DNA from 3 places in the Enterobacter nematophilus genome. Region 2 is predicted to be linked to each of the others. Evidence: predicted binding sites of a transcription regulator. Region 2 holds the regulator's gene; each other region holds the start of a gene.
The links. The regulator PhoB, encoded in region 2, activates phosphate uptake and scavenging genes when phosphate is short. The targets are predictions, from matches to a motif close to CTGTCATAAAACTGNCNNAT.
Positions count from the first base shown of each region.

Region 1: the regulator PhoB is predicted to act here: its motif matches at 4,102-4,121, upstream of glpT (glycerol-3-phosphate transporter).
Region 3: the regulator PhoB is predicted to act here: its motif matches at 4,300-4,319, upstream of OSH03_RS05320 (phosphoethanolamine transferase).

Region 1 covers NZ_JAPKNE010000002.1:109,928-116,971, forward strand. The annotation lists gene glpC (anaerobic glycerol-3-phosphate dehydrogenase subunit GlpC) at 1-1,146, opposite strand, end outside; gene glpB (glycerol-3-phosphate dehydrogenase subunit GlpB) at 1,143-2,360, opposite strand; gene glpA (anaerobic glycerol-3-phosphate dehydrogenase subunit A) at 2,350-3,978, opposite strand; gene glpT (glycerol-3-phosphate transporter) at 4,230-5,582, shown strand; gene glpQ (glycerophosphodiester phosphodiesterase) at 5,594-6,646, shown strand; gene yfaE (class I ribonucleotide reductase maintenance protein YfaE) at 6,670-6,924, opposite strand; gene nrdB (class Ia ribonucleoside-diphosphate reductase subunit beta) at 6,924-7,044, opposite strand, start outside.
Region 2 covers NZ_JAPKNE010000006.1:120,332-127,375, forward strand. The annotation lists gene sbcC (exonuclease subunit SbcC) at 1-178, opposite strand, end outside; gene sbcD (exonuclease subunit SbcD) at 175-1,380, opposite strand; gene phoB (phosphate response regulator transcription factor PhoB) at 1,568-2,257, shown strand; gene phoR (phosphate regulon sensor histidine kinase PhoR) at 2,279-3,574, shown strand; gene brnQ (branched-chain amino acid transporter carrier protein BrnQ) at 3,984-5,303, shown strand; gene proY (proline-specific permease ProY) at 5,385-6,758, shown strand; gene malZ (maltodextrin glucosidase) at 6,899-7,044, shown strand, end outside.
Region 3 covers NZ_JAPKNE010000001.1:1,119,213-1,126,256, forward strand. The annotation lists gene OSH03_RS05295 (DHA2 family efflux MFS transporter permease subunit) at 1-972, opposite strand, end outside; gene OSH03_RS05300 (HlyD family secretion protein) at 969-2,063, opposite strand; gene OSH03_RS05305 (anion transporter) at 2,165-3,274, opposite strand; gene mntR (manganese-binding transcriptional regulator MntR) at 3,271-3,744, opposite strand; gene mntS (manganase accumulation protein MntS) at 3,928-4,056, shown strand; gene OSH03_RS05320 (phosphoethanolamine transferase) at 4,326-5,909, shown strand; gene ompX (outer membrane protein OmpX) at 6,026-6,544, opposite strand; gene rhtA (threonine/homoserine exporter RhtA) at 6,900-7,044, shown strand, end outside.

The sequences.
Region 1 (7,044 bases), on a different contig from region 2:
CTTGCTGGTGGACATCTCAATCTGCCATTTACAGGTTTCGCAGTCCGTCACCACGATATCCGCGCCGCTCTCTTCAATCTGGCGGAACAGCGGGGCGCCAATCGCCTGCGAGGTTTCGTAGTTTTCACGCTTAAAGCCGTAGGTGCCTGCGATGCCGCAGCAGCGCGAATCCAGCACCGTCAGCTCCAGCCCCGGAATTAACCGCAGCAGCTCCAGCGTATAGAGCGACCAGCCCATTTTCTCCATATGACACGGGGTGTGATAGACCACCTTCAGCGGCAATGTTCCCAGCGGCAGCGTCTTCCCGCTGTCCAGCTTGCGCCACAGGAAGCGCGTCGCCAGCTCGATGTGCTCGCGCAGGCCGGCGTTATCCACGTCCAGCAGATGCGGATACTCATCGCGCAGGGTGAAGGTGCAGGTGGACGACGTCGCCAGCACCGGCATGCCTTTATCGACAATCGCTTCCCGCAGGGAGGTAACGTTGCTTTTGGCCTGCTTGCGCGCTTTATCGGTAAACCCGTTGGCAATCAGCGGCACGCCGCAGCACTTCTCTTTGCTGAGCAGCTGGACGCCGATTCCCATCGCGTTCAAAACCTTCAGCAGGTCTTTGCCCAGCTGTGGGTGGTTGTAATTCACATAGCAGCCGTGGAAAAAGGCTACCCGATCGTCGTACTGCGCCTGCTCCGCCGCGACGGACTTGTACCAGCGGCGGAAGGTGCCGTGAGAATATTTCGGCAGGCTGCGGTGATGGTCTATCTTCAGCGTCGCATCCAGCAGCTGGCGTACCGGCTTGAGTGAGGTCGCGGCATTCACCAGCGGGGCAAACGGCGTTGAGACGCTGCCCATCAGGTCGGTATGGCTCAGGATCGCATCGCGCAGCGACGGCTTTTGCGTGCTGTAGCGCGCCCGGGCGCGCTGGATGATGTCGCCGATTTTCACGTCCGACGGGCAGGCGACCTCGCAGCGTTTACAGTTGATGCAGTATTTCAGCGCCTCGTCGTACAGCTTGCCGTCCTTCAGGCGCAGGCGCTCGCCGTCCGGCCCGGCCTGCTTTGGCCCAGGGTAGCGCGGGTTCACGCCGCTGACCGGGCAGACGGTGGTGCACACCGTGCATTTAATGCAGCTTTCAAAACGGGTGTCGTTCATTGTTCAGCCTCCACGCGCTGGCTAATCTGCTCGGCCACATACAGCGCCGTGACGGCGCAAACCCCGCCGCCGCATCCCTGGGCGATCGGATCGTATCCGCCCAGCAGCGAGCCGATGGCAAAAAGGTTACCGACGGGCTGACCGGAACGCTGCGGATGTAGCCGGTTATCAACAATTACGCCAAACTGCTGCCAGGGCTGCGGCGTGAAGAAATCACTTTGATACCAGTCCGCGCGGGAGGCGCTTTGCCGCACATCCAGCCCCATAATGGCTTCCCGGATGCCCTCCCGGCTGCTCAGCAGCCCGTTGCTGAAGAAGCTCCCGCTCGCCAGCACCGTATAGCGGGCGCGAAGCGGAATATCTTCGTGGTTTCGTGTCCAGATTTCGCTCACCGCGCCGTCGGTCAGGGTGATTTTTTTCACCTCGTCACCCGCCATCCACACGCCGCCCTGCGCAACAAACTGGCGCTGGAGCTGGCTATGCAGGCGAATGCCGGGTACGGATGGGGGCAGCGTGGGCAGCAGGCCGAGCGAGCAGGGCAGACGGTCAGACAGCCAGCGCCACAGGCGGTTGTCGTTTAAACCAAAGCAGGCGGGCATAATCAGCGCATCGCAGGTTTCACCGAGCGGCCTGAGCGCGTCATACAGCAGCGGCCATTTGTCCTCATTATCCAGAAAACGGGCGATATTCACCGCGCGAAACTCGCTCGGATTGTCGCGCAGGATATCCAGCTCGGGCAGCTCTATTTCCGCCGTGTCGGCGTTGACGCCCTGGCGACAGAGCGAGGCTGCCGCGAGATGGGGCTGAAAATCCAGAAAGCCGCTGATGCCCACCACCCGCACGCGCGTGGCAGTTAAGGGGGCAACGGGCACCTCCTCCGGGCTGAGCCACGCGGAGCGCAGAGTGCCGAGCGGCGTAATGCGCTGATGATTTTGCCGGGCGCTTCCCTGCAGACGCGCGCCGCAGTCCGCCAGCAGCGCTTCGGCTTCCAGCGCAAAGCGGTCAATATGCTGTGCGCCAATCAGGTGGTAGGGGTGTTCCGGCGGCAGTCTGTCGCGGTACGCTTCATTCACCAGGTCCAGCGAGCCCGACGAGAAGTGCAGGGCGCTCTGGCCGCGGGTGATAATGGCGCAGCGCAGCCCCTGCCTCGTGAGTTTGATGCCGCAGAGCAGGCCTGCCAGCCCGCCGCCGACGATGACGGTGTCAAATTTCATCGTGTTGCTCCTTCTCCAGGCCGCAAAGCCCCTGATAGACCCAGCGGGTAAATTCGCTTTCGCGCAGGGCATCTCCCCAGGCGACAGGCTGAATGCCTTTCCAGCGCTCGTTCAAAAATGCGCTGAGCTGATCGAGCGACTGGGTGGCGGTGGTGGTATGAAAACGCTGCAGCAGCCCGGCCGCACGACAGGCGCACAGCTCGCCCTGGCAGGTTCCCATTCCGACGCGGGTGCGGCGGCGGAGATCGAGCAGGCTGTTGACCGTCAGGTTCTCTACCGCGTACTGCACCTCGCCTGCGGTAACGGCTTCGCACTCGCACACCAGGCTGCGGCTCAATCTTCCTTCACCGAGCCACTGCGGCGTTCTGTCGCCGTGGCGGTAGATGGCCGAACCGCGCAGCGGCGCGGGCAGGGAGATGATTTTTTGCAGCGTTTTTTCGGTAGACTGGCGCGATCCCGGCAGCGGCTGTTCTGCCGTAACGCACGGTTCGGTATTTCCGAGCTTGCGGCAGACGGCATCGGTTGCCCACTCGGCCATCAGGCGGTAGGTCATCAGCTTGCCGCCGGTGATGGTGATAAACCCGTCCATGCCGTCGCGCTCGGCGTGATCGAGCAGCACGATGCCCCGGCTGACGTTACGTCCGCTCGGATCGTTATCGCTGGCGACAAGGGGACGCACGCCCGCGTAGGCGCGCAGAATACGCGTTTGCGCCATCACCGGCGCCAGCTTTTCCCCTTCGCGCAGCAGGATGTCGACCTCCTCGGCGGTCACGCGGTTGACGTCAATGTCGCTGTAGTCAACGTGCGTTGACGTCGTACCGATGAGCGAAATGGTGTCGCCCGGCACCAGAATGTCGGCGTCAGAAGGCTTGCGGCAGCGGTTGATGACGTGGTTATTGATGCGGTGGTCGAGGATCAGCAGCGACCCTTTTGCCGGGAACATGCGGATGGATAAATCGGCGTATTCCGCGATGCGCTGGCCCCAGATCCCCGCCGCGTTGACCACCACGGCGGCGTGCAGCTCGCCGTGCTCGTTGTACTGCGTATCAAACACCCGCACGCCGCAGATGCGATGCCCTTCGCGGATAAGCCCGGTCACTTCGTGCCCGGTCAGAATGCGCGCGCCATGCTCGCGGGCGTCCAGCATGTTGGCGGCGGTCAGGCGGAAGGGGTCAACGGTGCCGTCAGGCACTTTCACCGCGCCGATCAGCGCCGGGTTTACCGACGGCTCCAGCCGCCGGGCCAGCGCCGGATCCACAGCCTCAGCCTGAATGCCCGCTGCAGTACAGGCGGTTATAAAGGTTGACTGAAAGGCGAGGTCATCTTCGGGAAGGGTAATAAAGAGGCCGTCGGTCGGCTCTATGCAGTGCCGGGCGATACGCTTGAGGATCTGGTTTTCAGCGATACATTCGCGCGCGGATTCACCGTCGGTGACCGCATACCGTGCGCCGCTGTGCAGCAGGCCGTGGTTTCGTCCGGTTGCGCCCGTGGCAATATCGTGGCGCTCCAGAAGCGTGACGCTTAATCCGCGAAGGGCGCAGTCGCGTGCGATGCCGGCGCCGGTTGCGCCACCGCCAATGATAATCACATCGCTGTAGCGTGGATCGTGAATTGTCATTGCCTTTCCTCTATGTTCGTTTTTTAGCATTTAGCCACATAGATCGTGTGGTTTGTTTGATTTCGAACATAAACGCGCGAAATTCGAAACTAAAACGTGATTTCATGCGCTTTTTTGCGCATTCTGTCATATTTCTGTAACAATCTGTGCGTTGATTCACAGTAACAAACCGCATGTTTTTTTAACATCCCCGCCTCTGTAACCGGGCGCGAGATGCCTGGTCATTTTTTTGAAAGGCCACGGAGGCTGTTATGCTCAGTATCTTCAAACCTGCGCCGCATCGGGCGCGTCTGCCAGAGGCAGAAATTGATCCGCTATACCGTCGTCTGCGTTGGCAAATTTTCCTGGGGATCTTCTTCGGGTACGCGGCGTACTACCTGGTACGTAAAAACTTTGCGCTCGCCATGCCGTATCTGGTGGAGCAGGGCTTTTCACGCGGCGACCTGGGATTCGCGCTGTCGGGGATCTCTATCGCCTACGGTTTTTCTAAATTCATCATGGGTTCGGTGTCCGATCGCTCGAATCCGCGCGTGTTTCTCCCTGCCGGTCTGATCCTGGCGGCAGCGGTGATGCTGTTCATGGGCTTTGTGCCGTGGGCGACGTCCAGCATTGCCATTATGTTTGTTCTGCTGTTCCTCTGCGGCTGGTTCCAGGGGATGGGGTGGCCGCCGTGCGGACGCACCATGGTGCACTGGTGGTCGCAGAAAGAGCGCGGCGGCATTGTATCGGTGTGGAACTGCGCGCATAACGTCGGGGGCGGGCTTCCACCTCTGCTGTTTCTGCTGGGGATGGCCTGGTTCAACGACTGGCACGCGGCGCTCTACATGCCTGCCTTTGGCGCTATTCTGGTGGCGATTATTGCTTTTGCGCTGATGCGCGATACGCCGCAGTCCTGCGGCCTGCCGCCAATTGAAGAGTACAAAAACGACTATCCGGACGATTACAGCGAGAAGCACGAAGAAGAGCTGACCGCGAAACAGATCTTCATGAAGTACGTGCTGCCGAACAAGCTGCTGTGGTACATCGCGGTGGCGAACGTGTTCGTTTACCTGCTGCGCTACGGCATCCTCGACTGGTCCCCGACCTACCTGAAAGAGGTGAAGCACTTCGCGCTGGATAAATCCTCCTGGGCGTACTTCCTGTATGAATACGCCGGGATCCCGGGCACGCTGATTTGCGGCTGGATGTCGGACAAAGTGTTTAAAGGCAACCGCGGCGCGACGGGCGTGTTCTTTATGACCCTGGTCACCATTGCCACCGTTGTTTACTGGCTCAACCCGCCGGGCAACCCGTCCGTAGACATGGCCTGCATGATCGTTATCGGCTTCCTGATTTACGGTCCGGTAATGCTGATTGGTCTGCACGCGCTGGAGCTGGCGCCGAAAAAAGCGGCAGGCACGGCGGCAGGCTTTACCGGTCTGTTTGGCTACCTCGGCGGCTCGGTCGCGGCGAGCGCCATTGTGGGCTATACCGTTGACTTCTTCGGCTGGGACGGCGGCTTTATGGTGATGATCGGCGGTAGCGTGCTGGCGGTTCTGCTGCTGGTTATTGTGATGATCGGCGAGAAACGTCACCACGCGGAAGTGCTGGCGCGTCGTCAATAAGGAGCATTGCGATGAAATTAACTCAATTAACCACCGGCCTGCTGCTGGCAGGCCTGATGACAGGCTCCGCGCTGGCGGCGGATAAAATCGTTATCGCCCACCGCGGTGCCAGCGGCTATCTGCCGGAGCATACGCTGCCGGCGAAAGCGATGGCCTATGCCCAGGGCGCGGATTATCTGGAGCAGGATCTGGTGATGACCAGGGACGACCAGCTGGTCGTCCTGCATGACCACTATCTTGACCGCGTGACCGACGTGGCGGAGCGTTTCCCGGACCGCGCGCGCAAAGATGGTCGTTATTACGCCATCGACTTCACGCTGGATGAAATCCGCTCTCTGAAGTTTACCGAAGGCTTTGAGATTGAAAACGGCAAGAAGGTGCAGGTCTATCCGGGACGCTTCCCGATGGGCAAATCCGACTTCCGGATCCATACCTTCCAGGAAGAGATTGAGTTTGTTCAGGGGTTGAACCACTCTACCGGGAAAAACATCGGTATCTACCCGGAAATCAAAGCGCCGTGGTTCCACCATCAGGAAGGAAAAGACATTGCCGCGAAGACGCTGGAGGTGCTGAAACAGTACGGCTATACCAATAAGAAGGACAAAGTTTACCTGCAGTGTTTTGACGCCGCCGAGCTGAAGCGCATTAAAACCGAGCTGGAGCCGAAGATGGGGATGGATCTCAATCTGGTGCAGCTGATTGCCTATACCGACTGGAACGAAACCCAGGAGAAGCAGCCGGACGGGAAGTGGGTGAACTACAGCTACGACTGGATGTTTAAGCCAGGCGCGATGAAGCAGATTGCGCAGTACGCCGACGGCATCGGGCCGGATTACCACATGCTGGTGGCGGAAGGCTCAACGCCTGGCCACGTGAAGCTGACGGCGATGGTGAAAGAGGCGCACGCCAGCAAGATGCAGGTGCATCCTTACACGGTGCGTGCAGACCAGCTGCCGCCGTATGCCACGGATGTGAATCAGCTTTACGAGGTGTTGTATAAGCAGGCGGACGTGGACGGGCTGTTTACGGATTTCCCGGATAAAGCGGTGACGTTCTTAAAATAGAAAAAGGGCCGTAAGGCCCTTTTTTACATCTCGATCTCAATATCGCCTTTTGCCCGGCAGCAGCAGGGCAAAATTTCCCCATCACTGATAAAGGCCAGCGGCTCGGTCAGCCAGTCCACCTGGCCTGCGACCAGACGGCAGCGGCAGGAGCCGCAATAGCCTTCACGACACTGGTACTCTACCTCCACCTGATGCGCTTCAAGCGCCACCAGCAGGGAAGGGTGCTCTTCCTGGCACAGCACTTCGGTGCCAGAAAGGCTCAGCGTTACGCGGCTCATCAGAGCTGGAAGTCGCTCAGGTCGTCGGTGTTGACTTCTGAATCAATCTGACCGACCAGATAAGAGCTCACTTCCACTTCCTGCGGCGCAACCTGAACGTTATCGGACACCAGCCAGGTG
Region 2 (7,044 bases):
GCGGCGTTTCGTGGTAGAGCGCCAGACAGATGGCGTCGAGCAGGGTGGTTTTACCCGCGCCGGTTGCGCCGGTGATGGCAAACAGGCCGTTGCTGGCAAAAGGCTCCGCGGTGAAGTCAATTTTCCACTCGCCCTTAAGGGAGTTGAGATTTTTCAGGCGCAGGCTCAGAATTTTCATGCGTTTTCTTCCTCGTCATTGAGGGCGTGCAGGGTATGGCTGAACAGCTCGTTGAGCCTGACGCGCTTCGCATCATCGATCTCTTCCTGCGACAGGCGGCGTTCAAATACCTCCTCTACCCGCAGTTCGCTGAGCGTTTCGCGCTGGGCGCCGAGCAGAATTTTCTCGCGCTGCTCGCGGCTGCGGCGCACCAGCAACACCTCTACCGGCAACTCTTCGGTCAGCGCCTGAATTTTCCGCTGCATATCGTGCAGGTAGTCATCGGTGGTGATTTCAATATCCAGCCAGACGGGCGGGTTAAGCTCCGCGCCGCGCCACTGCTCAAGCTGTTCCGTAATCGCGGCAAGATCGCCCTTCAGCACCGCCAGCGGCTGGGTGACCGGCACTTCCAGCGTCTCGACGGCGCTGAGTTTGCCCTCATCAAAGCTCACCAGATGTACGGATTTGGCTTTGCCGGTTTCATCGAAGCTGAGCGAAATAGGGGAACCGCAGTAGCGGATATGCTCGCAGCCGCCGATGACCTGGGCGCGGTGAATGTGCCCGAGCGCGATGTAGTCCGCGGGCGGGAAGTTTTGCGCGGGAAAGGCATCAAGCGTACCGATATAGATCTCGCGGACCGCGTCACTTTTGCTGGCCCCGACGGTGGTGAGGTGCCCGGTGGCAATGACCGGAATGGCCTGTTCACCGCGCAGGGCACAGGCTTGTGCGTGCTGCTGGTGATAATAGTCGGTGATGGCCTGTAATAAATGCTGCTGCTTTTCCGCGCCCGACAGTCCCGCCTGGCTTTGTACGATGTCCCGCGGGCGTAAAAAGGGAATCGGACACAGTACCGCGCCCGGCGATCCGTCGCGTTTTTTCAGGATCTGCGGCGCGTGCCCGGCGCTGGCGACCACGGTGGTATTGAGAAACGCCAGGATATCGCGGGATTCATTGAGCGTGGCGACGGAGTCATGGTTACCGGCGACAATCACCAGATGACAGCCGGTCTGCTGCAGGTTCACCACGAAGCGGTTATACAATTCACGCGCATAGCTCGGCGGCGAACCGGTATCGAAAATGTCACCCGCCACAATAATGGCATCCACCTCGTGCGCCTGGGCCGTTTCCAGAAGCCAGTTCAGGAACGCTTCATGTTCAGCCGCACGGCTTTTGCTGTAAAAATTTTGACCCAGATGCCAGTCCGAGGTGTGAAGTATGCGCATAGGAGATCCGTGGCGAAAAACGATGCGGGCGATTATAAACTGTCAGGGAGAGGAAAATAACCGCTGTAATAAAACAACAGTTTGCCATTTATAGTGGTACTGTTTTTCATAAATCTGTCATAAATCTGACGCATAATGGCGCCGCATTACAAACTTGTAACTTAAATAAGATAAGACAGGGCAAAGTATGGCGAGACGTATTCTGGTCGTAGAAGATGAAGCTCCAATTCGTGAAATGGTGTGCTTCGTGCTCGAACAAAATGGCTTCCAGCCGGTTGAAGCGGAAGATTATGACAGCGCGGTGAACCAGCTGAATGAACCCTGGCCCGATCTGATTCTGCTTGACTGGATGTTGCCCGGCGGCTCCGGACTGCAGTTTATCAAACACCTGAAGCGTGAAGCGCTGACCCGCGACATCCCGGTTGTGATGCTCACGGCGCGCGGAGAGGAAGAGGATCGCGTGCGCGGTCTGGAGACCGGCGCGGACGATTACATTACTAAACCTTTCTCTCCGAAAGAGCTGGTTGCCCGCATTAAGGCCGTCATGCGCCGTATTTCGCCGATGGCGGTGGAAGAGGTGATTGAGATGCAGGGCCTGAGCCTTGATCCTACGTCACACCGCGTGATGACCGGCGAAAATCCCCTCGACATGGGGCCTACCGAATTTAAACTCCTGCACTTCTTTATGACCCATCCGGAACGCGTTTACAGCCGCGAGCAGTTGCTGAATAACGTCTGGGGAACTAACGTGTATGTCGAAGACCGGACGGTTGACGTACATATCCGCCGCCTGCGAAAAGCGCTGGAACTGAGCGGCCACGATCGCATGGTACAGACGGTCCGCGGCACGGGTTATCGTTTCTCGACCCGTTTCTGAACAATGACAGGAGTGTGACGCGTGCTGGAACGTCTGTCATGGAAAAGGCTCGTCTTTGAACTGATCTTATGCTGTATTCCGGCCCTCCTTCTGGGGGCCATTATTGGGCACCTGCCGTGGTTTCTGCTGGCGGCGGTTACCGGGCTGTTAGTCTGGCATTTCTGGAACCTGCTTCGTCTCTCCTGGTGGCTGTGGGTTGACCGCAGTATGACGCCGCCGCCGGGAAGCGGCAGTTGGGAGCCGCTGCTGTACGGCCTGCACCAGATGCAGATGCGTAATAAAAAGCGCCGTCGCGAGCTGGGAAGCCTGATCAAACGCTTTCGCAGCGGCGCAGAGTCGCTGCCGGATGCGGTGATCCTGACGACAGAAGAAGGAACTATTTTCTGGTGTAACGGGCTTGCGCAACAGCTGCTGGGCCTGCGCTGGCCGGACGATAATGGTCAGAACATCCTCAACCTTCTGCGCTATCCCGAGTTCACGCTGTATCTTAAAAAGCGTGATTTCACCCGTCCCCACAATCTGAAGCTGAATAACGGCCGCCATCTGGAAATCCGCGTGATGCCCTACAGCGATCGCCAGTGGCTGATGGTGGCGCGCGACGTGACCCAGATGCACCAGCTGGAAGGGGCGCGTCGTAACTTCTTCGCCAACGTCAGCCACGAGCTACGCACCCCGTTGACCGTGCTGCAGGGCTACCTGGAGATGATGCAGGAGCAAACCCTGGAAGGCGCGCCGCGTGAAAAAGCGCTGCATACGATGCGCGAGCAAACGCACCGTATGGAAGGGCTGGTGAAGCAGCTGCTGACGCTGTCGAAGATTGAAGCGGCGCCGTCGCTTGCGCTGAATGACACCATTGATGTGCCCATGATGCTGCGCGTCGTCGAGCGTGAAGCGCAGACGTTAAGCCATAAAAAACATCAGCTGACCTTTGACGTCGACAATACGCTGAAGGTGCTGGGCAGCGAGGATGAACTGCGTAGCGCCATCTCCAACCTGGTGTACAACGCGGTAAACCATACGCCGGAAGGGACGGATATCGTGGTGCGCTGGCAGCATACGCCGGCAGGCGCCGAGTTTAGCGTGGAGGATAACGGGCCGGGGATCGCCCCGGAGCATATTCCGCGCCTGACCGAGCGCTTCTACCGGGTGGATAAAGCGCGATCGCGGCAGACGGGGGGGAGCGGCCTGGGGCTGGCGATTGTGAAACACGCGGTGAATCACCATGAAAGCCGTCTTGATATCCAGAGTACCCTGGGTAAGGGAACCCGCTTCAGTTTCGTTATCCCGGAACGATTAATTGCCAAAAAAAGCGCCTGACGGCAGGCGTGTCATTTTACCTTTCCACGGGTCAGCAATCGCTGGCCCGTTTGCTTTGCAGTCAAGCGAAACGCGTGTGAATTTTATACGGTTGGCTGTTTTTTGTTCGCATGATTAGCCATGGGTTTTTCCTATAATTAGCGCATTGTTCTGGTGTGCGTTTTCATACTGGCATATTGTTCTGGTTTTGCGATCCCTCCTTGCCTTTAAACGTTATAAGCGTTTAAATTGCCCCCCAGATACTGTCAGACCGACTGTATTTGCGTGGTAAATCGAAAAACTATTCTTCTCCACGCCAGGACGGGAGCATTTCCCGCTGAAATTGAGCAAATTTTCGGCTGTATCGTCCCGTCAGGGAAATCGAAAATCTCAACGTTTTCAACACCACATCCACAGGCAGTAAGGTTTTATGACCCATCACTTAAAATCGCGTGACATTATCGCGCTGGGCTTTATGACATTTGCGCTGTTCGTTGGCGCAGGCAACATCATTTTCCCTCCAATGGTTGGCTTACAGGCGGGTGAACACGTCTGGACCGCCGCGTTTGGTTTCCTGATTACTGCCGTGGGTCTGCCGGTACTGACCGTTATCGCGCTGGCGAAAGTCGGTGGCGGCGTGGATAGCCTCAGCACCCCGATTGGCAAAGTGGCTGGCGTTCTGCTGGCAACCGTCTGCTATCTGGCCGTTGGTCCGCTGTTTGCTACCCCGCGTACCGCGACCGTTTCCTTCGAAGTGGGTATCGCCCCGCTGACCGGCGACGGCGCGATGCCGCTGTTCATCTACAGCCTGATTTATTTCGCCATCGTTATTCTGGTTTCCCTCTATCCGGGCAAGCTGCTGGACACGGTCGGTAACTTCCTGGCGCCGCTGAAAATTGTGGCGCTGATCGTGCTGGCCGTGGCGGCCATCATCTGGCCAGCCGGCCCGATTAGCGACGCGATGGATGCCTATAAAAACGCCGCGTTTTCTAACGGCTTTGTGAACGGCTACCTGACGATGGATACGCTGGGCGCGATGGTGTTTGGTATCGTTATCGTTAACGCCGCGCGTTCCCGCGGCGTGACCGAAGCGCGTTTGCTGACCCGCTATACCATCTGGGCTGGCCTGATGGCCGGTGTGGGCTTGACGCTGCTGTATCTGGCGCTGTTCCGCCTGGGCTCCGATAGCGCGATGCTGGTCGATCAGAACGCGAACGGTGCGGCTATCCTGCACGCTTACGTTCAGCACACCTTCGGTGGGGCGGGCAGCATGCTGCTGGCGGCGCTGATCTTCCTGGCGTGTCTGGTAACCGCGGTTGGCCTGACCTGCGCCTGTGCAGAGTTCTTTGCGCAGTATCTGCCGCTCTCTTACCGTACCCTGGTGTTTATCCTCGGCATCTTCTCCATGGCGGTGTCTAACCTCGGTCTGAGCCACCTGATTCAGGTCTCTATTCCGGTGCTGACGGCGATCTATCCGCCGTGCATCGTGCTGGTGGTGCTGAGCTTCACCCGTCCGTGGTGGCATAACTCCTCACGAATTATTGCGCCAGCCATGTTTATCAGCCTGATTTTTGGTATCCTTGACGGGATTAAAGCATCAGCGTTCGCTGAAATTCTGCCAGCCTGGACACAGCGTCTGCCGCTGTCCGAGCAGGGCCTGGCCTGGCTGATGCCTACCGTTGTTGCACTGGTTCTGGCGGTTATCTGGGATCGTGCTGCAGGGCGTCAGGTCGCATCGAACGCTCATTAATCAACGGCAACAAACTGTTTAACCACGGGGCTTAAGGCCCCGTGGTTTTTTGTTTTTTTCGTGTTGAATGGCAAGATTTAAATGGAAAGCACTAACAAACTTAAACGTGGATTGAGCACGCGCCACATCCGCTTTATGGCGCTGGGCTCTGCTATCGGCACCGGTCTTTTTTATGGCTCGGCAGATGCCATCAAAATGGCCGGTCCAAGCGTTCTGCTGGCGTACATCATCGGCGGCGTGGCGGCGTATATCATCATGCGCGCCCTCGGCGAAATGTCGGTTCACAACCCGTCTGCCAGCTCCTTCTCCCGCTACGCGCAGGAAAACCTCGGCCCGCTGGCCGGGTTTATCACCGGCTGGACCTACTGCTTTGAAATTTTGATTGTGGCGATTGCCGACGTAACCGCATTCGGCATCTACATGGGCGTCTGGTTCCCGGCGGTGCCGCACTGGATCTGGGTGCTGAGCGTGGTGTTGCTCATTTGCGCCGTCAACCTGATGAGCGTGAAGGTGTTCGGCGAGCTGGAGTTCTGGTTCTCCTTCTTCAAGGTCGCGACCATCATCATCATGATTGTGGCCGGTTTCGGGATCATCATCTGGGGGATTGGCAACGGCGGCCAGCCGACCGGCATTCATAACCTCTGGAGCAACGGCGGCTTCTTCAGCAACGGCTGGCTCGGGATGGTTATGTCGCTGCAGATGGTAATGTTCGCCTACGGCGGCATCGAGATTATCGGCATCACCGCCGGGGAAGCGAAAGATCCGGAGAAGTCCATTCCGCGCGCCATCAACTCGGTACCGATGCGTATTCTGGTGTTCTACGTGGGGACGCTGTTCGTGATTATGTCCATCTACCCGTGGAACCAGGTGGGCACTAACGGTAGCCCGTTTGTTCTGACCTTCCAGCATATGGGCATTGCCTTTGCTGCCAGCATTCTGAACTTTGTGGTGCTGACCGCGTCGCTTTCCGCGATCAACAGTGACGTCTTTGGCGTGGGGCGCATGCTGCACGGCATGGCGGAGCAGGGCAGCGCGCCGAAGGTGTTCGCGAAAACTTCACGCCGCGGCACGCCGTGGGTGACGGTAGTGGTGATGACGGTGGCGCTGCTGTTCTCGGTTTACCTGAACTACATCATGCCGGAGAACGTCTTCCTGGTGATTGCGTCCCTGGCGACCTTCGCGACCGTGTGGGTGTGGATCATGATCCTGCTGTCGCAGATTGCCTTCCGCCGCCGTCTGTCGCCGGATGAGGCGAAAGCGCTGAAGTTTAAAGTGCCGGGCGGGGTGGCGACGACCGTGGTCGGGCTGATCTTCCTGGTGTTTATCATTGGCCTGATTGGCTACCACCCGGATACCCGCATTTCTCTGTACGTGGGCTGCGCGTGGATCGTTCTGCTGCTGATCGGCTGGGTGTTTAAGTGCCGCCGTGACCGCCAGCTGGCGGAAGCACAGTAATATCCATTTTCCCTCTCCCCGTGGGAGAGGGGATTTTTGCCTCATCCCCCGTCCTCCTCCCCCAATAAATCACGTCATGGTGAGCTATCCTTAACCACCCTGTGGCAAGGTGACGTCAATTTCATCAGAGGGGATTCGTGATGTTAAACGCCTGGCACCTTCCGGTTGCCCCATTTGTTAAGCAAAACAAAGACAACCTTGTGATTACGCTCTGGCTGGCGGGGGAAAATCAGCCGGAACGCGTGACGCTCCGCGCCGAAATTGATAACGAAGAGACCGGGCTGAA
Region 3 (7,044 bases), on a different contig from region 2:
CACGATCAGCACCGCGCCGGGCGACAGCACCAGCCCGGACCAGGTGGCGGTATAGCCCAGATCCTGCTGCGCCAGCTGCGGAATCACCACCGAGCTGCCGTAGAGGATCATCGCCATCCCCGCCATCAGCAGGCTGGAGATCGCGAAGTTGCGGTCTTTCATGCAGTGGAGGTCAACTACCGGCTTTTTGGCATACATCAGCCAGTAGATTGCGCCGATAATGCCGACCAGCGTCAGCACCGCGAAGGTGCGGATAAAGTTCGAGTAGAACCAGTCGTCATCCTCGCCCCGGTCGAGCATCACCTGCAAACAACCGAGACCGAGGGCGATCAGGCCGATCCCCGTCCAGTCGATCGTTAGCTTCTCTTTTGATTTGCTCTCCCACGGCGGATCTTCCAGCAGCTGGTAGATCGCCAGCACCGTGACAATCCCCACCGGGATGTTGATAAAGAACACCCAGCGCCAGGAGTAGTTGTCGGTGATCCAGCCCCCCAGCGTCGGGCCGAGCACCGGCGCAACGATAATGGCAATGGAGGAAAGGCCAAACGCTTTGCCCCTGTCCTCAGGCTTGAAGTAGTCGAGCAGCACCGACTGCTGGGTGGGCTGCAGCCCGCCGCCAAAGAAGCCCTGCATCACGCGGAACAGAATGATTTGCCAAAGCTCGGTGGCAATGCCGCACAGAAACGAGCAGATGGTGAACATCACGATGCAAATGAGGAAGAACTGCTTGCGGCCAAACAGCCGGCTCAGGAACGCCGAGATGGGCAGCACGATGCCGTTCGCCACCAGGTAGCTGGTCAGCACCCATGTGGATTCGTCATAGCTGGCCGAAAGCGACCCCGCCACGTGCGGCAGCGCGACGTTGACGATGGTGGTGTCCAGAATTTCCATAAACACCGCCAGGGTGACGACAATCGCCACCGCCCACGGGTTACTGGCGGGCTTCCAGTTATCGTGGCTGTGATCCGTCATTCCACGGTAACCTTCGGTTCAACCGACAGCCCCAGCGGCAACGGCTTGTTCGGATCCAGACCTTTATCAATGACGATTTTTACCGGCACGCGCTGAACAATCTTCACGAAGTTACCGGTGGCGTTTTCCGACGGGAAGGCGGAGAAGCGCGAGCCGCTGCCCTGCTGGATGCTGTCGATATGGCCTTCAAGCTCCATATCCGGCCAGGCATCCACGGAGACGCTGACCTTATCGCCGGGCTTCATGCGCTCAAGCTGGGACTCTTTAAAGTTCGCCACGACCCATACGTTCGGGGAAACCAGCGAGAACAGCGCGGTGCCCGCCTGCACCAGCGTGCCGGGCTGCACGTTGCGTTTGGTGACAAAGCCGTCGAACGGGGCGCGGACTTCGGTATAAGAGAGGTTCAGGTTCGCGGTTTCCAGCTGCGCTTTGGCCTGATCGACCTGACGTTCGCGGGCTTCAACGTTGGTCTCCTGCTGGCGAATCTGCAGCTGTATCTGCTCCGCCACTTCCAGCTGTGCCTGGGCGCTGGCCAGACCGGCCTGGGCGCTGCGCAGCTGAGCGTTCGCGGAATCAATACTTTGCTGGGTGGTCGCGCGCGGGTCGACGCCGCGCTGGCGCCGGTACTCTGCCTGCGCGTTCGCCAGATCGGCCTGCGCTTTCAGCACCTGCGCTTTGGCTTCGTCACGCTGGGCGGGATACTGCACCTTCGAGAGCGCCAGCTGCGCCTGGGCCTGATGCAGCTGCGCGATAGCCAGCCCAAGCTGGGCCTGAGCCTGATCGCGCTGGGCGGTGGTATCGCGAGGATCGATAACCACCAGCAGGTCACCCTTTTTTACGCGCTGGTTATCGCGCACGCGAAGCTCGGTAACGTAGCCCGCCGTTTTGGGGGCAATCGTCACCACGTCGCCGTCGGTAAAGGCGTCGTCGGTGGTCTCTTCGTTACGGGTTAAAAACCACCAGACCAGCGCCACAATAACCATCACCACCACGACAATGCCGAGGATAATTAACGGTTTTTTGCCCGGGCGTTTACGCTCGTTATTGTTTTTTTCCTGCTCGTCAGCAGGCGGATTTTGTTCTTCTGCCATAGTTCAGCAACGGTCCTGTCAGTGAGCGGCATCACACTATGCCGTTCACTAAAGCTAGGACGTTGCTATACATTTGCCAGGAAAAACTGACAAATTGCGCACTATATGAGAAGGAATAGTCCGAAACCAATCGCCGCAGCCCAGAGCAGCATCGGAATCGACCAGAGGTGGAAGCGCCACCAGATGCGGCGGTCGTTGGCCATCCGCAGGGCGATCAGGTTTGCCAGGGAGCCGGGCAGCAGCCCAAACCCGCCGATGTTGACCGCCCAGGCCAGCAGCGTGTCCGGCGGAACGTAGTTCAGCAGCAGAATGGTGGCAGGCACGTTGCTGATAAACTGCGACAGGCCAATCGCCGTCAGCCACAGCCCCGGCTGCGACAGACCGCTGACGCTGTGCAGAACGTTTTGCAGCACCGGAAGCTGAATAAGCAGATGCACGTCGATGAACATCGCCATAAAGACCAGCAGCAGCGTCCAGTCCACGCTCACCAGCACGCGCCGCGCCAGCACGACAAAGCCCGCGGCGACGAGCAGGACGCCCGCCAGCTCATACTTCAGCTCCAGGGCGAACAGAAAGACGATGTATAACCCGAGACAGCTCCAGACCAGCCGCGGCTGCCACTGCGGGCCCGTGGTCCCGCTATGGTATTGCAGCTTTTTATCCGGAAACGCGAACCAGCAGACCGCCAGCAGCGACAGCATCATCACCAGCGCCAGAGGCGCCATCTGCCAGGTAAAGGCGGCGAATGACAGGCCGGAACGTCCCCAGAGAAGAATATTTTGCGGATTACCGATGGGCGTCAACAGAGAACCGGCGTTAACGGCGAGCGCTTCAAAGATGATCAAGCGGCTGACAGGGATCTCGCACAGCTTACGCAGGGTGAGCGTGAGGGGCACGATGATAAACAGCGCCACATCGTTGGTCAGAAACGTCGACAGCACCGCGGCGGAGAACACCATAAACAGGGCCAGCCTGCGCTCGGTGGCAAAACGGCGCACCATTTTACGCCCCAGGACGTCAAAATAGCCGCTCAGCTCGACCCCTTTGGTCAGCATCATTAACCCGCTCAGGGTGATGATGGTTCGCCAGTCAATCGCCGCAGACCAGGCCTGTGGCGCAAACGGCACAAACAGGCTTAACCCGGCGCCAGTGATTAATAAGAGATGGAAGAAACGATCGCGTGACAGGGCCTGCAGTCCAGGGATTTTCATTCAGCGGAGGGACCATATTTAAGGGTAAATTCGCGAAACTTCACCAGCGTCTCTTCGCTAACGTGGTGCTCCATTCCTTCCGCATCCCGGCGGGCAATTTCCGGGCTGACGCCCAGCACCAGCAAAAAGTTCTCGACAAGCTGATGGCGCTCGCGGCTCTCCTGCGCAAGCTTCTCCCCTTCCGGCGTCAGAAACACGCCGCGCCAGGGGATCATTTCGATCAGGCCTACCGAGGCCAGACGTTTTAACATTTTAGCGACTGTTGGCTGCGAAACCCCCAGCCTGGCGGCCATATCAACCTGACGCGCTTCCCCAACCTCGCGGATCAGATCGGAAATCAGCTCAACATAATCATCAATCAGTTCACGCCGGTGCGCTTCACGGACCTGGCGAAAACCTTCGACATGTTCTTCAACATTCACCAGTTGCGTCGTTTTTTTGATGGTTGGCTTACCTGCGCGACGGTTCATTGTACTTCCTCAGTGGGGTGACGCTTCCAGCGCCCGGTATCGAGAGCGCACATTGTAAACCATAGCTCTGCAAGCACAAAAAATTAACGAAATAGCCATAGCTATACAATATAGCCTGTGCTATATCTGTATGTAATGCAGTCACCCTTCACGGATCGAAGGGATCAAACATCAGGAGGTCTTATGAACGAATTCAAGAGGTGTATGACCGTGTTTACCCACTCTCCTTTTAAAGTGCGCTTAATGCTGTTGAACATGCTGTGCGATATGTTTAACAACAAACCGCATCAGGACGACAAACCTTCCCACTAAGCGGCGTTGCGGTACGCCGCTTCATTTTTCTGTCACACTTCCGCTGTAAACTGACCAATTCCCGATAATTTTTGCGGATTTGCAGCCCCCCTCGCAAAACATCTGTTTAGCAACTGTTGACCTTAATTCACGCTCGCACTATCTTCTTGCAGCCCTGCACAATTTGCGGCTCGCTGAAGCGGACCTCTCATTCCCTTTCCACGCACTGTCCGGCAGGCTTTGACCCTTGGCGCCAGGGTGAGCACATGGCGTTTTTGTGATAGTGACCTATGAATGTAACCCTGTTAGATACCATCGTTACCCGCAGCCGGGCCTTAAGCCCGTGGACGGGATTTTACTTTTTGCAGTCGCTGCTGATTAACTTTGCGCTCGGCTATCCCTTCAGCCTGCTTTATGCAGTGGCTTTCACCTGCATCCTGCATGTGCTGTGGCGAGCGGCCCCGCGCGTGCAGAAAGCGTTGGTGGGGGTCTGCTCGCTGGTTGCTGCGATGTATTTCCCGTTTGGCCAGGCCTACGGCTCGCCAAACTTTAATACCCTTCTCGCGCTGCACTCCACCAATATGGAAGAGTCGACGGAGATCCTGACGATCTTCCCCTGGTACAGCTACGTGGTAGGGTTATTTATCTTCGCGTTGGGCGTTATCGCCATCCGCCGTCGGTCGGGCGAGAAAAAATCCTGGGGTAAAATCGAAATACTCTGTCTGGTCTTCAGCCTTGCCGTGGCGTTCGTCGCCCCTATCCAGAATATTCCCTGGGACGGTAAGCTAAGGCTCATCAATATCGGCTATCCGGTTTTCCGCTTCGTGAAAGACGTCGTCGTGAACAATAAAGAGGTTCTCGACGAGCAGGCGCGCATGGCTGAACTTTCCAATATGAAAGACACCTGGAACGTGCTGGCGGTGAAGCCGAAATACCATACCTATGTGGTGGTGATTGGCGAGAGCGCACGTCGCGACGCACTGGGCGCCTTCGGCGGGCACTGGAATAACACGCCGTTTGCCAGCTCGGTCAACGGTACCCTGTTTACCGATTATGTGGCGGCCAGCGGTTCAACGCAGAAATCGCTCGGCCTGACGCTGAACCGCGTGGTGGATGGCAAACCTCAGTTTCAGGATAATTTCGTCACCCTGGCCAACCGCGCCGGTTTTCAGACCTGGTGGTTCTCCAATCAGGGTCAAATTGGCGAATACGACACGGCCATCGCCAGTATTGCCAAGCGTGCTGACGAAGTGCAGTTCCTGAAGAGCGGCGACTTTGAAGCCGACAAAAACACCAAAGACGAGGCGCTGCTGAAGATGACAGCGCAGGTCTTTGCTACCCCACGCACCCAGCCGCAGCTGATTGTCCTGCACCTGATGGGGTCGCACCCGCAGGCCTGCGATCGCACTGGCGGGAAATACGCGGAGTTTGTGCAGTCTAAAGAGACCTCCTGCTATCTCTACACCATGACGCAAACCGACGAACTGCTCAGCAAGCTTTACGATCAGCTGCGCAACACGGGCGAAAGCTTCTCCGTGGTCTATTTCTCGGATCACGGGCTGGCGTTCAAAGAGCGTGGCAAAGAAGTGCAGTATCTGGCGCACGACGATCAGTTCCAGCAGAATTTCCAGGTGCCGTTTATGGTGCTGTCGAGTGATGATAAAACGCATCGCGTTATCAAAGCGCGGCGCTCGGCGAATGATTTCCTGCAGTTCTTCTCGCAGTGGACGGGGATTAAGGCCAAAGAGATAAAAAATAGTTACCCGTTTATCTCCAACAAGAAAGCGCCCCCAGTGTACGTTACCAACTTCAAGTTACAGAAAGTTGACTACAACCATTTGGGTACGGATATTTTTGATATTAAGAGTAAGTAAGCTGTGCGGTCTCGTGCGGTCTGATGCCCTCACCCTGGCCCTCTCCCACTGGGAGAGGGTACAAACAAAAAAAATCCGCCACATTGGGCGGATTTTTTATTAGCTCACCGAAGTGATTAGAAGCGGTAACCTACGCCCGCGATCCAGGTGCCAACGTCAACGTTGCGGATACGGCTCTGCTCATAGGAGAAGTCCAGAGCAACATTTTCGATTGGGTTGAACTGCATACCCGCGCCATAGGAGAAGCCGTAGTCGCTGTTGCTTGCAGTGCGGTTCAGACCCTGGTTTTCGGTCTGCTGGAATTTACCGTAGCCAACACCTACAACACCGTAGATGCTTGCCCAGTCGTTCAGACGGTAAGCTGGACCAGCAGTGATACCGTAGTACTGGCCTTTGTTGTATGCGCCGTTTTCAGTACGATCTTTCTCGGTGTAGGTGAAAGAACCGATCACGCCCAGCGGGTTGTTATCCTGCTCGTAACGATACTTCAGGTTGAAACCGTTGGTTTTGTTCATCACGCCCTGCATATCGCTCTGAGCGTAACCACCAGTTACGGTAGAAGTAGCAGCTACAGCGGTACCTGCGGAAACAGCCAGTACAGCGGCCAGTGCTGAAAGACATGCAATTTTTTTCATAACCACCTCAAATGTGCTTCAAGTAAGTCCGTAAGCTTTAAATATATCAAAAAAATTTGCGAAACTCTTTGTGATTCGTGATGTCTAATGAGGCCTTTCCTGTAACAGAACGTTTCCAACCTCAGCTAACTCTTTCAAATCACATGCGATTTTTCCTACTAAACGCCCATATTGCGCGTCTGCGCCGTTACATTCATCCAGATTATTCCTAATCTTTCAGGTGATAAATCCACCAGCGCTTAACCATTTTACGGATTTCACAGGTCTTTTTTTTCAACGTAGTCTCAACCGTAGCTGTATATTTCCTTTACACTGCAACCTTTACTCCATTTGACATTAGCTTACAGGAGAAAGGATGCCTGGGTTATCCCGCACGTCGTCGGTCTGGTTGCCGGTAGCCGTCATACTTATTGCCATGTTGTCCATCCAAAGCGGTGCTTCGCTGGCAAAATCGCTTTTTCCACTGGTGGGTGCGCCCGGGGTGACAGCCCTGCGTATCG